DNA from 3 places in the Cellulophaga baltica 18 genome. Region 1 is predicted to be linked to each of the others. Evidence: riboswitches for the same ligand, from Rfam matches in the RefSeq annotation. Region 1 holds a riboswitch; each other region holds the start of a gene.
What was found. Region 1 has a riboswitch for S-adenosylmethionine ahead of M666_RS15920 (Na+/H+ antiporter NhaC family protein). Riboswitches for the same ligand answer to the same signal wherever they lie in the genome.
Positions count from the first base shown of each region.

Region 2: another riboswitch for S-adenosylmethionine. It lies ahead of M666_RS08200 (homocysteine S-methyltransferase family protein); the one in region 1 lies ahead of M666_RS15920 (Na+/H+ antiporter NhaC family protein).
Region 3: another riboswitch for S-adenosylmethionine. It lies ahead of M666_RS08135 (O-acetylhomoserine aminocarboxypropyltransferase/cysteine synthase family protein); the one in region 1 lies ahead of M666_RS15920 (Na+/H+ antiporter NhaC family protein).

Region 1 is NZ_CP009976.1:3,715,358-3,718,640, forward strand. It holds gene M666_RS15915 (thiamine pyrophosphate-dependent enzyme) at 1-866, shown strand, start outside; SAM-I-IV-variant riboswitch at 1,110-1,207, shown strand; gene M666_RS15920 (Na+/H+ antiporter NhaC family protein) at 1,254-2,555, shown strand; gene M666_RS15925 (sensor histidine kinase) at 2,577-3,283, opposite strand, start outside.
Region 2 is NZ_CP009976.1:1,927,394-1,930,676, reverse strand. It holds gene metH (methionine synthase) at 1-218, opposite strand, end outside; gene M666_RS08200 (homocysteine S-methyltransferase family protein) at 349-1,347, opposite strand; SAM riboswitch class I at 1,538-1,662, opposite strand; gene M666_RS08195 (NAD(P)/FAD-dependent oxidoreductase) at 1,802-2,863, opposite strand; gene cobA (uroporphyrinogen-III C-methyltransferase) at 2,940-3,283, opposite strand, start outside.
Region 3 is NZ_CP009976.1:1,911,376-1,914,658, reverse strand. It holds gene thrA (bifunctional aspartate kinase/homoserine dehydrogenase I) at 1-293, opposite strand, end outside; gene M666_RS08135 (O-acetylhomoserine aminocarboxypropyltransferase/cysteine synthase family protein) at 342-1,616, opposite strand; SAM riboswitch class I at 1,752-1,876, opposite strand; gene metK (methionine adenosyltransferase) at 2,032-3,283, opposite strand, start outside.

The sequences.
Region 1 (3,283 bases):
GACAGGAAAATATAGGAAATAGAACCGCTGTTTCTTTAGGAGTTTGGAGTGATATTTCTTCATTTTTAACTTTACTAAATCCTAAGATACACCAGAAAGACGATACCTCATTTCTTGATAAATTAAGAAAAAGCTTTCTCGGTTGGAAAGAAAACATGAAAGAACAGGCTTCTCCAACACGTGAGAACGAGCCTTTACACCCACAGATATTTGCTGGTTTTGTAAATGAATATGCCGCGGATGATGCCATCTTTACCGTAGAAACAGGAACATCAGCAATTTGGGCTGCACATCATATATCGTTTAACCAACAAAGACGCCTTATTGGTTCTTTTAATCATGGTTCTATGGCAGTTGGCCTACCATCTGCTATTGGAGCGCAATTAGCGCATCCTGAGAAAGAAATTTGGTGCCTTAGTGGTGACGGTGCTTTTAATATGGCGATGCAAGATTTTATTACAGCGGTTAGATATAAGCTTCCTGTTAAAATCCTAATTTTTAATAATTCTGAACTTAGTTTTGTAAAATTAGAAATGGAAGAAGTAGGTTTAGCGGCAAGTTTAGATGCCTTGCATGAAACCAATGTTAATTTTGCAGACTATGCTAAGCTATGCGGCGGCGACGGGGTACGTGTAGAACATGCTAAAGATATTGGCGCTGCCATACAGCAAGCAAAAAATAGTACAAAACCTTTTATAATAGATGCCGTAGTGAGCAGTGGAGAGTTATCATTACCCCCACATATTGGACTCAAACAAGCCATAGGATTTGGTACAGCGAAAGTTAAAGAGGTAGCACAAGTCATTACCGGAGATAAATCACAATGGGAGAATATAAAAAAAGAACTACAATCTTATTTTGACTAGTTACTTTTAAAATAGCACTTGTTAGATTTGTTATAGGTCTACACCGAATTACTAATCAAAGATCAAGTAAGCACAAATATGTTTGCTTGATCTTTAATTTTACTTGCTGTTTTGATGATTTATCTAAAATTCTTATTTAGCCTATAAATTAATTAGTAGTAAAAATTTCCTAAAAAATATTTTTAAGAATTAACTTTTTTTAAGAGATAGTTCTGCTTTTATACCCTAAATTAGCCGCCTTAAAATAATTATCAAGAATCTCAAAAAAAGAGATAGCAACCTGCAATAACGAGCAAGGTGCTAAAGAGATAAGCCAATTACTTGGAACCAATGTTAATTCATATTTCTATTTATTGCTGCTATTTCTTTTTTTAAATATAAGATCAGATGGCACAGAAAAAAGAACGTATCCCTAAATTTTCAGCATTAATTCCCCTATTCGTATTTGTTTTTACATTTTTAGGCGTGGGCATCTATCAAAATGATTTCTATGCGCTGCCGGCTCCAATTGCCGTCATTGTGGGTATTATCGTTGCTTTTGTTCTGTTTAAACAATCTATAGATTCCAAAATAAATACCTTACTCAAAGGTTGTGGAGATGATAAAATATTGACCATGTGCCTTATCTATTTATTGGCGGGTGCATTTGCCGCAATTACCAATGAAACAGGTAGTGTAGATGCCATTGTAAACCTTGGACTAGATTATATTGCACTTCAATATATCTATGTGGGCATCTTTATTATCGCTAGCTTTTTATCGGTTTCTACTGGAACTTCTGTAGGAGCTATTGTGGCCTTAGCTCCCATTGTTGTAGGTTTTGCAGATAAAAGTAGTGCAGATTTAGCCATTTTGTGTGGGGCATTATTAGGAGGGAGTATGTTTGGAGACAACTTATCCGTAATCTCTGATACCACCATAGCCGCAACACAATCTCTAGGCTGCAAAATGAGTGATAAATTTAAACAGAATATTAAAATTGCAGTTCCTGCTGCCTTGTTTACCATTGCTATCTTAGTTTTTCAGGGATTAGGGCTAAAATCTGATGAAACAGCAAGCATTATTTATAGTTATTCAATCATTAAAATAGCCCCCTATGTATTGGTTATCATCCTTTCTATAGTTGGCGTAAACGTATTTGCCACCTTATTGGTAGGTACTATTTTTGCAGGACTTCTAGGCATTTATTATGGTGATTTTACCTTGATAGCCTCCACGAAAATTGCGTACCTTGGTTTTACCAATATGACAGAGATCTTCTTACTGTCTTTGCTCACGGGAGGGTTGGCTGCATTAGTAGAAAAAAATGGAGGTATTGATTTTATACTCGTTAACATCAAAAAACTAATCAAAAACAAAAAATCAGCACAGTTAGGAATAGCAGGCTTGGTAAGTACTATTAATATGGCTATAGCCAATAACACGGTATCTATCATTATTGCTGGCCCAATTGCTAAAACTATAAATGATGAGTATGCTTTAGACCCTAAAAAAACAGCTTCTATTTTAGATATATTTGCCTGTATTATTCAGGGGTTATTACCGTATGGCGCCCAAGTATTAATGATTTTGAGTTTCTCAAAAGGAAAAATAGATTACCTAGACCTAGTATCAAACACTTGGTATTTACTATTACTATTTTTATATACTATAGCATTTATAACTTTAAAGCCCTTGAGAAAAGCGTAAGAACTTTTGATTATTCAGTTTCTAGTTGGTTTTTAGAAGTGTGAAGTAAAAGGTAGTTCCTACGCCTTCTTCGCTTTCTAACCAGATAGAACCTTTGCAAAACGTTACTATTTTTTTCACGATAGAAAGGCCTATTCCAGATGAAGATCCTGTGCTTTCTAATTTGGTGAAAATTTTAAAAATGCGTTCAAAATAATCTGCCTTAATCCCAATGCCGTTATCTTTTACAAAAAACTCATAAAAATCGCCCTTTTCAACAAATCCGACTTCAATATTCCCCTGTTCCTTATCACTATACCGTACGGCATTCTGAATTAAATTTTGAAAAATTTGCTTGTAGCGCCAAGCATTGCCAAAGAGGGTAGGTAAGTTTTCTTGAATCTTAATTGTAGTCGTATCTGGAATAAGCATGGTTTCTAGCACTTCTTTCAACATCACATTAAAATCTATCTGTGCATCTTGAGATTCCATTCTATCTATCGTAGAATAATCTAATATTCCTTTAATTAGAAAATCCATTCGTTCTACATTAAACAAAACTTGGTTTAACGGATTCAAGAGTTCTTCTCCCAAAGTCTCCTTATGATCATCCATAAACCAACCAATTAAAGTGTGAATATTAATCAGCGGTGCCTTTAAATCATGTGATACTACATGCGCGTATTCACTCAATTCCTGATTCTGTATGGATAAGTTTTTTAGTAATTCTTCTTTCTTTTCTTCCTGCG
Region 2 (3,283 bases), 1.8 Mb from region 1:
CCACCATCTACCTGATCACGAGCTACGCTTAAAGCCTCCTCAAATTTTTCTTCCTTTATTAAGCGAAGGAATTTTTTTGATCCTGCTACGTTTGTACGCTCACCAACATTTACAAAGTTTGTATTTTCCGAAAGCACTAAAGGCTCCAGACCTGAAAGTTTCAGATACCGCTTTGGTTGTCGGTTGTTAGTTGATGGTTGTTTGCTCTCTTCTATCATAATTACAACCCTTTGTACTATTTTATAAACCTGATTAGAAGCTTTTTACAGCTAAGAATCTGATTCATTATTATTTTAAAATTATCTTCTTCTATATATTCTTGATCCAGCGCTAAAACACCATAACCAATTATTGCCCAGCAACGATTCTAGGTTTTATATCTTTCACTACATTGGCTATAGCAGAAATATGTTCTGGCGTGGTACCACAACAACCACCTACTATATTTACTAAGTTCTTTTCTACGTACTCTTTTATTTGCGCAGCCATTTCGGCTGGTGTTTCATCATATTCTCCAAAAGCATTAGGCAAACCTGCATTGGGATGTGCAGATACTGCAAAACCTGTTTTAGCAGATAATACTTCTAAATGAGGTACAAGCTGACTTGCTCCTAAAGCACAGTTAAACCCTACGGATAAAATTGGAATATGCGATATGGAGATCAAAAAAGCCTCTGCTGTTTGTCCTGACAAAGTTCTTCCAGATGCATCTGTAATAGTGCCACTCACCATGATTGGAATATCAATACCGCGCTCATCTTTTACTTCTTCAATAGCAAACAATGCTGCTTTTGCATTTAGCGTATCAAAAATGGTTTCTACCATTAATAAATCAGAACCACCATCAATTAAGGCTTCTACCTGCTGTTTGTACGCAATTCTTAATTCATCAAATGACACCGCTCTATATCCGGGATCATTTACATCTGGAGACATGCTTGCCGTTTTATTCGTAGGTCCAATACTACCTACTACAAAGCGGGGTTTATGCGGCTCTTTTGCCGTAAATTCATCGGCTACCTGCTTTGCAATCTTGGCCGATTCATAATTTAGCTCATAGACCAAGTCTTCCATAAAATAATCTGCCATGGCTATTGTTGTACTGGAAAAGGTATTTGTTTCAACAATATCTGCTCCGGCAGCAAAATATTTACGGTGCACATCTGCGATTGCTTTTGGCTGTGTTAAGGACAACAAATCATTGTTACCCTGTAAGGGATGCTCCCAGTCCTTAAAACGTTCTCCTCTAAAATCTTCTTCGGTAAACTTATGGCGTTGAAGCATCGTTCCCATAGCACCATCCAGCACCAAAATACGCTCCTTAAGTATGTCTTTTATATTCTTCATTTTTCAAATCTCTATACTATAAAAAAATGCGTTCAAGCGATATAACTATACTGCACACACCAGCACCACTTTTTATTACCTGCTAAGGCTAAAAATAGGATATCGCCAAATCACTTGCTTTTTCTGCAAATGAAACGCTCTAATCATAAATTATCAAGTAAAGTAAAAACTAAGACGAAATGTTTCGCTTTTGTTATCTATTTCAAAACGAGTAGGGTCTTGAATAGAACTTAGCACCTTCTTTTTAGGTAAAACTACTTAAAAGGGTTGCCAAGGCTTCATCGGGTCTAGTCCCTCCACCTTTCTTGATAACTATTTTCAATGTTGCAATGAACTTCAAACAATGACTGCAAAGAAACGTTACCGCCAAATTAAAACCAAATTATATGGTAAAATAAAAGCCTTCTAACTAGAACAGTAAGAAGGCTTTTGTATTTTTAAATCGCTTAAATTTTTACGATATACTCTGTACGACTTCTTTCTTTGCAACTTTCTTAGATCCATCAAAACCTTCTACACCACCTACGGTAGTATATTTCATTACATAACGTTTTCCAGGGTTGATAATCTGGTATGCAAACTGACACATAACAGCGGCCTCATGAAAACCAGAAAGTATCAATTTCAATTTCCCCTCGTAGGTATTAACATCGCCAATAGCAAAAACTCCTGGTATATTGGTTTGGTAATCTTTTGCGTTATTTACTTTAATCGCATTTTTTTCTATCTCTAGACCCCAATCTCCGATTGGTCCTAATTTTGGAGACAAACCAAATAATGGAATAAAGTTATCTACAGGTAAAATTGTTTCTCCTTTTTCAGCATCATTATGCTTAATAGTTACCGCTTCTACGTTACCATCACCGGCAATACCAATAACCTCAGCCTCTGTAAATAATTTAATTTTACCAAGCTTGGCTAATTCAGATGCTTTCTCTACAGAATCTAAAGCTCCTCTAAATTCATTTCTTCTATGCACTAAAGAAACTTCTGATGCAACATCTGCTAAGAAAATTGCCCAATCTAAAGCAGAATCTCCACCTCCAGCAATAACTACTTTTTTGTCACGATACACTTCAGGATCTTTAATAAAGTAATTTACCCCTTTATCTTCAAAGTCGATAATATTTGGAATTAAAGGCTTTCTTGGCTCAAAAGAACCCAAACCACCTGCAATAACAACTACCGGTGCCTGGTGCTGTGTACCTTTATTTGTCGTAACAATAAAAGAACCATCTTCTTGCTTATCTAATGTTTCAGCACGTTCTCCTAACGTATAACCCGCTTCAAAAGGCTTAATTTGTTCCATCAAATTATCTACCAGGGTTCCTGCTAAAATTTCTGGAAAAGCAGGAATATCGTAAATAGGTTTCTTTGGGTATATTTCTGAACACTGACCACCTGTTTGTGGTAATGCATCAATTAAATGGCATTTTAACTTTAATAATCCTGCTTCAAAAACGGTAAACAATCCTGTAGGTCCTGCTCCAATAATTAAAATATCTGTTTTTATCATCTCTCTACTAATTCAAAAAATTCTTGTGTTGAAATACGCTTAAAATACTACTGCAAATTTACGACAGTAAAATAAATTAATGGTGCACTTCGCTTACTTGTTTATACGACTCTATTGCACTTGAAAGTGCTTTTCTATGATTAACAACCTCACCAATTATTATAATTGCTGGATTTGCTAATTGTTGCTTATCTACTTCTGATTGAATAGTCGAAATAGTTCCTATTCCTATCTTTTCATCTTCTCTTGTACCATTCTGGATGATAGCGATTGGCGTATCTGCTTTCCCTTCTTCCTCAAACAAAGCTACTATTGCTGGCAATTTTGACATTCCCATTAATATAACCACAGTAGCGTTTGATTTTGCTGCTAAAGCTACATCTGAAGAGAGCTTATGTTCTTTGGTAGTACCTGTAATGA
Region 3 (3,283 bases), 1.8 Mb from region 1:
TCTTGCGCCACAAAATCTTTGTAATTCTCTACCACAAAACCGTCATGCCCATTACCGGGTACATTAAAAGCTAAAATGGTATATTTTTGAGTATCAATACATTTTCCATCTCCAATCAATGCAGACCACCAACCCTGCTCTCCAGCAACATCTGAACTGCCTGTTAAGGCATGATTTACCACTATAATTGGTGCTGTGTGCAACGCAGGCCCAAAAACTTGATAAGACAATTTAATATCCTGAGTTGATCCGCCGTGATTAGTATACTTGGGTATTGTTAAATGCTGTAGCATAATTTATTTTTATTTCAATCTTTTTGCTTTACCAAAGGTTAAGCTTACTTACAATGAGGCAAAAGCCTGAATTAAATCTGCCTTTAAATCCTCTATATCTTCCAATCCCACAGACAGGCGTATCAAATCTTGTGGCACCCCAGCAGCTTCTTGTTGTTCTGCTGTTAATTGTTGATGGGTAGTACTCGCTGGATGAATAATTAATGATTTTGTATCACCAATATTTGCTAATAGCGAGAAGATTTTAGTAGCATCGGTTACTTTTTGAGCCGCTTCAAATCCACCTTTTATACCGAAGGTCACTAAACCGCTTTGCCCTTTTGGCAAATACTCTTTAGCCAAATCATAATAGGCACTACTCTTTAATCCAGGATAGTTTACCCAAGCAACCTCATCTCTACCCTCCAACCATGTTGCTAGCTCTAATGCATTTGCACTGTGTTGCTTGATCCGCACAGGTAAGGTCTCTAATCCTTGAATAATCTGAAATGCATTAAACGGACTCAAAGCACTACCAAAATCACGTAAACCTTCTAAAATTAGCTTAAACGTAAATGCTGCTGCTCCCAAAGCTTCGCTATACACCAATCCATGATACCCCGCAGAAGGCTCCGTGAATTCAGGAAATTTCCCATTGGTCCAATCAAAAGTACCGGCATCTATAATAGCACCTCCTAATGATGTTCCTTGACCGCCAATGTACTTTGTTAGCGAATGAATAACAAGGTTTGCTCCATGTTCAATTGGGTTTAACAATACAGGTGAAGCCACGGTATTATCTACAATAAATGGCACTTGTGCTGCATTTGCATAGGTCGCAATTGCTTTTAAATCCAAAACATCTAATTTAGGATTCCCTAAAGATTCTACGAAAATAGCTCTGGTATTATCTTGAACAGCCTTCTCAAAGTTTTCTGGATGAGCAGCATCAACAAAAGTGGTGGTAATGCCTAATCTAGGTAAGGTTACATTCAATAAATTAAACGTACCTCCATATAAACTACTAGAAGCAACAATATGATCTCCTGCTTTTAATAAAGTTAACAAACCTGTAGCAATTGCTGCAGTACCAGAAGCGAAAACAACAGCACCTACACCACCTTCAACAGCCGCCAAACGATCTTGTAAAATTTGATTTGTTGGGTTATTTAAACGGGTGTAAATAAACCCTAATTCTCCTAATGAGAATAATTTTGCAGCATGGTCCGTATCTCTAAAAACATATGATGATGTTTGATAGATGGGCACTGCTCTTGTTCCTCCTGTTTGCGTAGTGTCATGCCCTGCATGTAAAGCGTTTGTTGCTAATTTTTGAGTACTCATGATTTTTTTGTTTTTTAAATTAATACTAAAATAAAAAGCCAAACTCTAACATCAGACCTATAGGGTCGCGTTAGATAAAAATCAAAAAGTTATTAAGAAGAAATATTCAATTGCTAGAGATAGCAATTAATTTTTTCGTTATCTGCCGCCAATGCATGATGCAATTTTTGGTAGAATTTAGCACCTTCATTGCTCTTAAAAAGAACAAAGGGTTGCTAAGGTTTCAAAGGGTCTATTCCCTCCACCTTTCTTGATAACTATTCAATACGTGTTTGAACTTGTGCGGTGCAAATATAACATCGGAAGTTTTTAAAATCCTAATTATTCACCAATAATTATAAAAAGATACTTTTTTGTTAAGATTTTGGCGGTCTACTCTAATTATTTAAACCAGACCGCTAAAACCATTAAATATTTATATACCGAATGCAGTTTTCACTTGCTCTTGAGCATCTAACTTCTCCCAAGTAAACAATTCTACTTCTTTCTCTACTTTACCATTGTAAGGAGATTCAAAAGTTTTTGTTACTGTTATTGGTTCTTTACCCATATGACCGTAAGCTGCTGTTTCCAAATAAATAGGATTACGCAATTTTAAACGCTCTTCTATGGCAAACGGACGCATATCAAATAACTCAGCTACTTTTCTTGCAATCTGCCCATCGTTTAAATTTACCTTAGCAGTACCATACGTATCTACATAGATAGAGGTTGGCTCTACTACTCCAATAGCATAACTCACTTGTACTAAAATCTCGTCTGCAACTCCTGCTGCCACCAAATTTTTAGCGGCATGTCGCGCAGCATAGGCTGCACTTCTATCTACTTTACTAGGATCTTTACCACTAAATGCACCCCCACCGTGAGCACCTTTACCCCCGTACGTATCTACAATAATCTTACGACCTGTTAACCCCGTATCTCCATGAGGACCACCGATAACAAATTTCCCTGTTGGGTTAATATGGTAGGTAATAGCATCATCAAATAATGTCTGAATATGAATTGGTAATTGCTCCTTTACCTTCGGAATTAAGATAGAAATGATATCCGATTTAATTTTCGCCAACATTTTCTCATCATCAGCATCAAAAGCATCATGCTGAGTAGAAACTACAATAGTATCTATACGTTGAGGTACATTTTCATCACTATACTCTATAGTTACTTGCGCCTTAGCATCTGGTCTTAAATAAGAAATTTCTTTACCTTCTCTTCTTAAATCTGCTAAGATCTGTAATATTTTATGCGAAATATCTAAAGCCAAAGGCATGTAGTTTTCCGTTTCTTTAGTAGCGTAGCCAAACATCATTCCTTGATCTCCTGCACCTTGCTCTTCTTTAGAACCGCGATCTACCCCTTGACTAATATCTTTAGACTGCTCATGTATTAAAGAAATAACACCACACGAATCTCCGCTAAACTGATATTCTCCTTTAGTATATCCAATTTTATTAATAACATCTCTTGCTATTTGTTGAACATCTAAATAGGTATCACTCTTAACTTCACCTGCCAATACTACTTGACCTGTAGTTACTAATGTCTCACAAGCTACTTTGCTTTCTGGATCAAAAGCCAAAAAATTATCTAAAAGCGCATCACTTATTTGGTCTGCTACTTTATCTGGGTGTCCTTCACTAACAGATTCTGATGTGAATAAATAA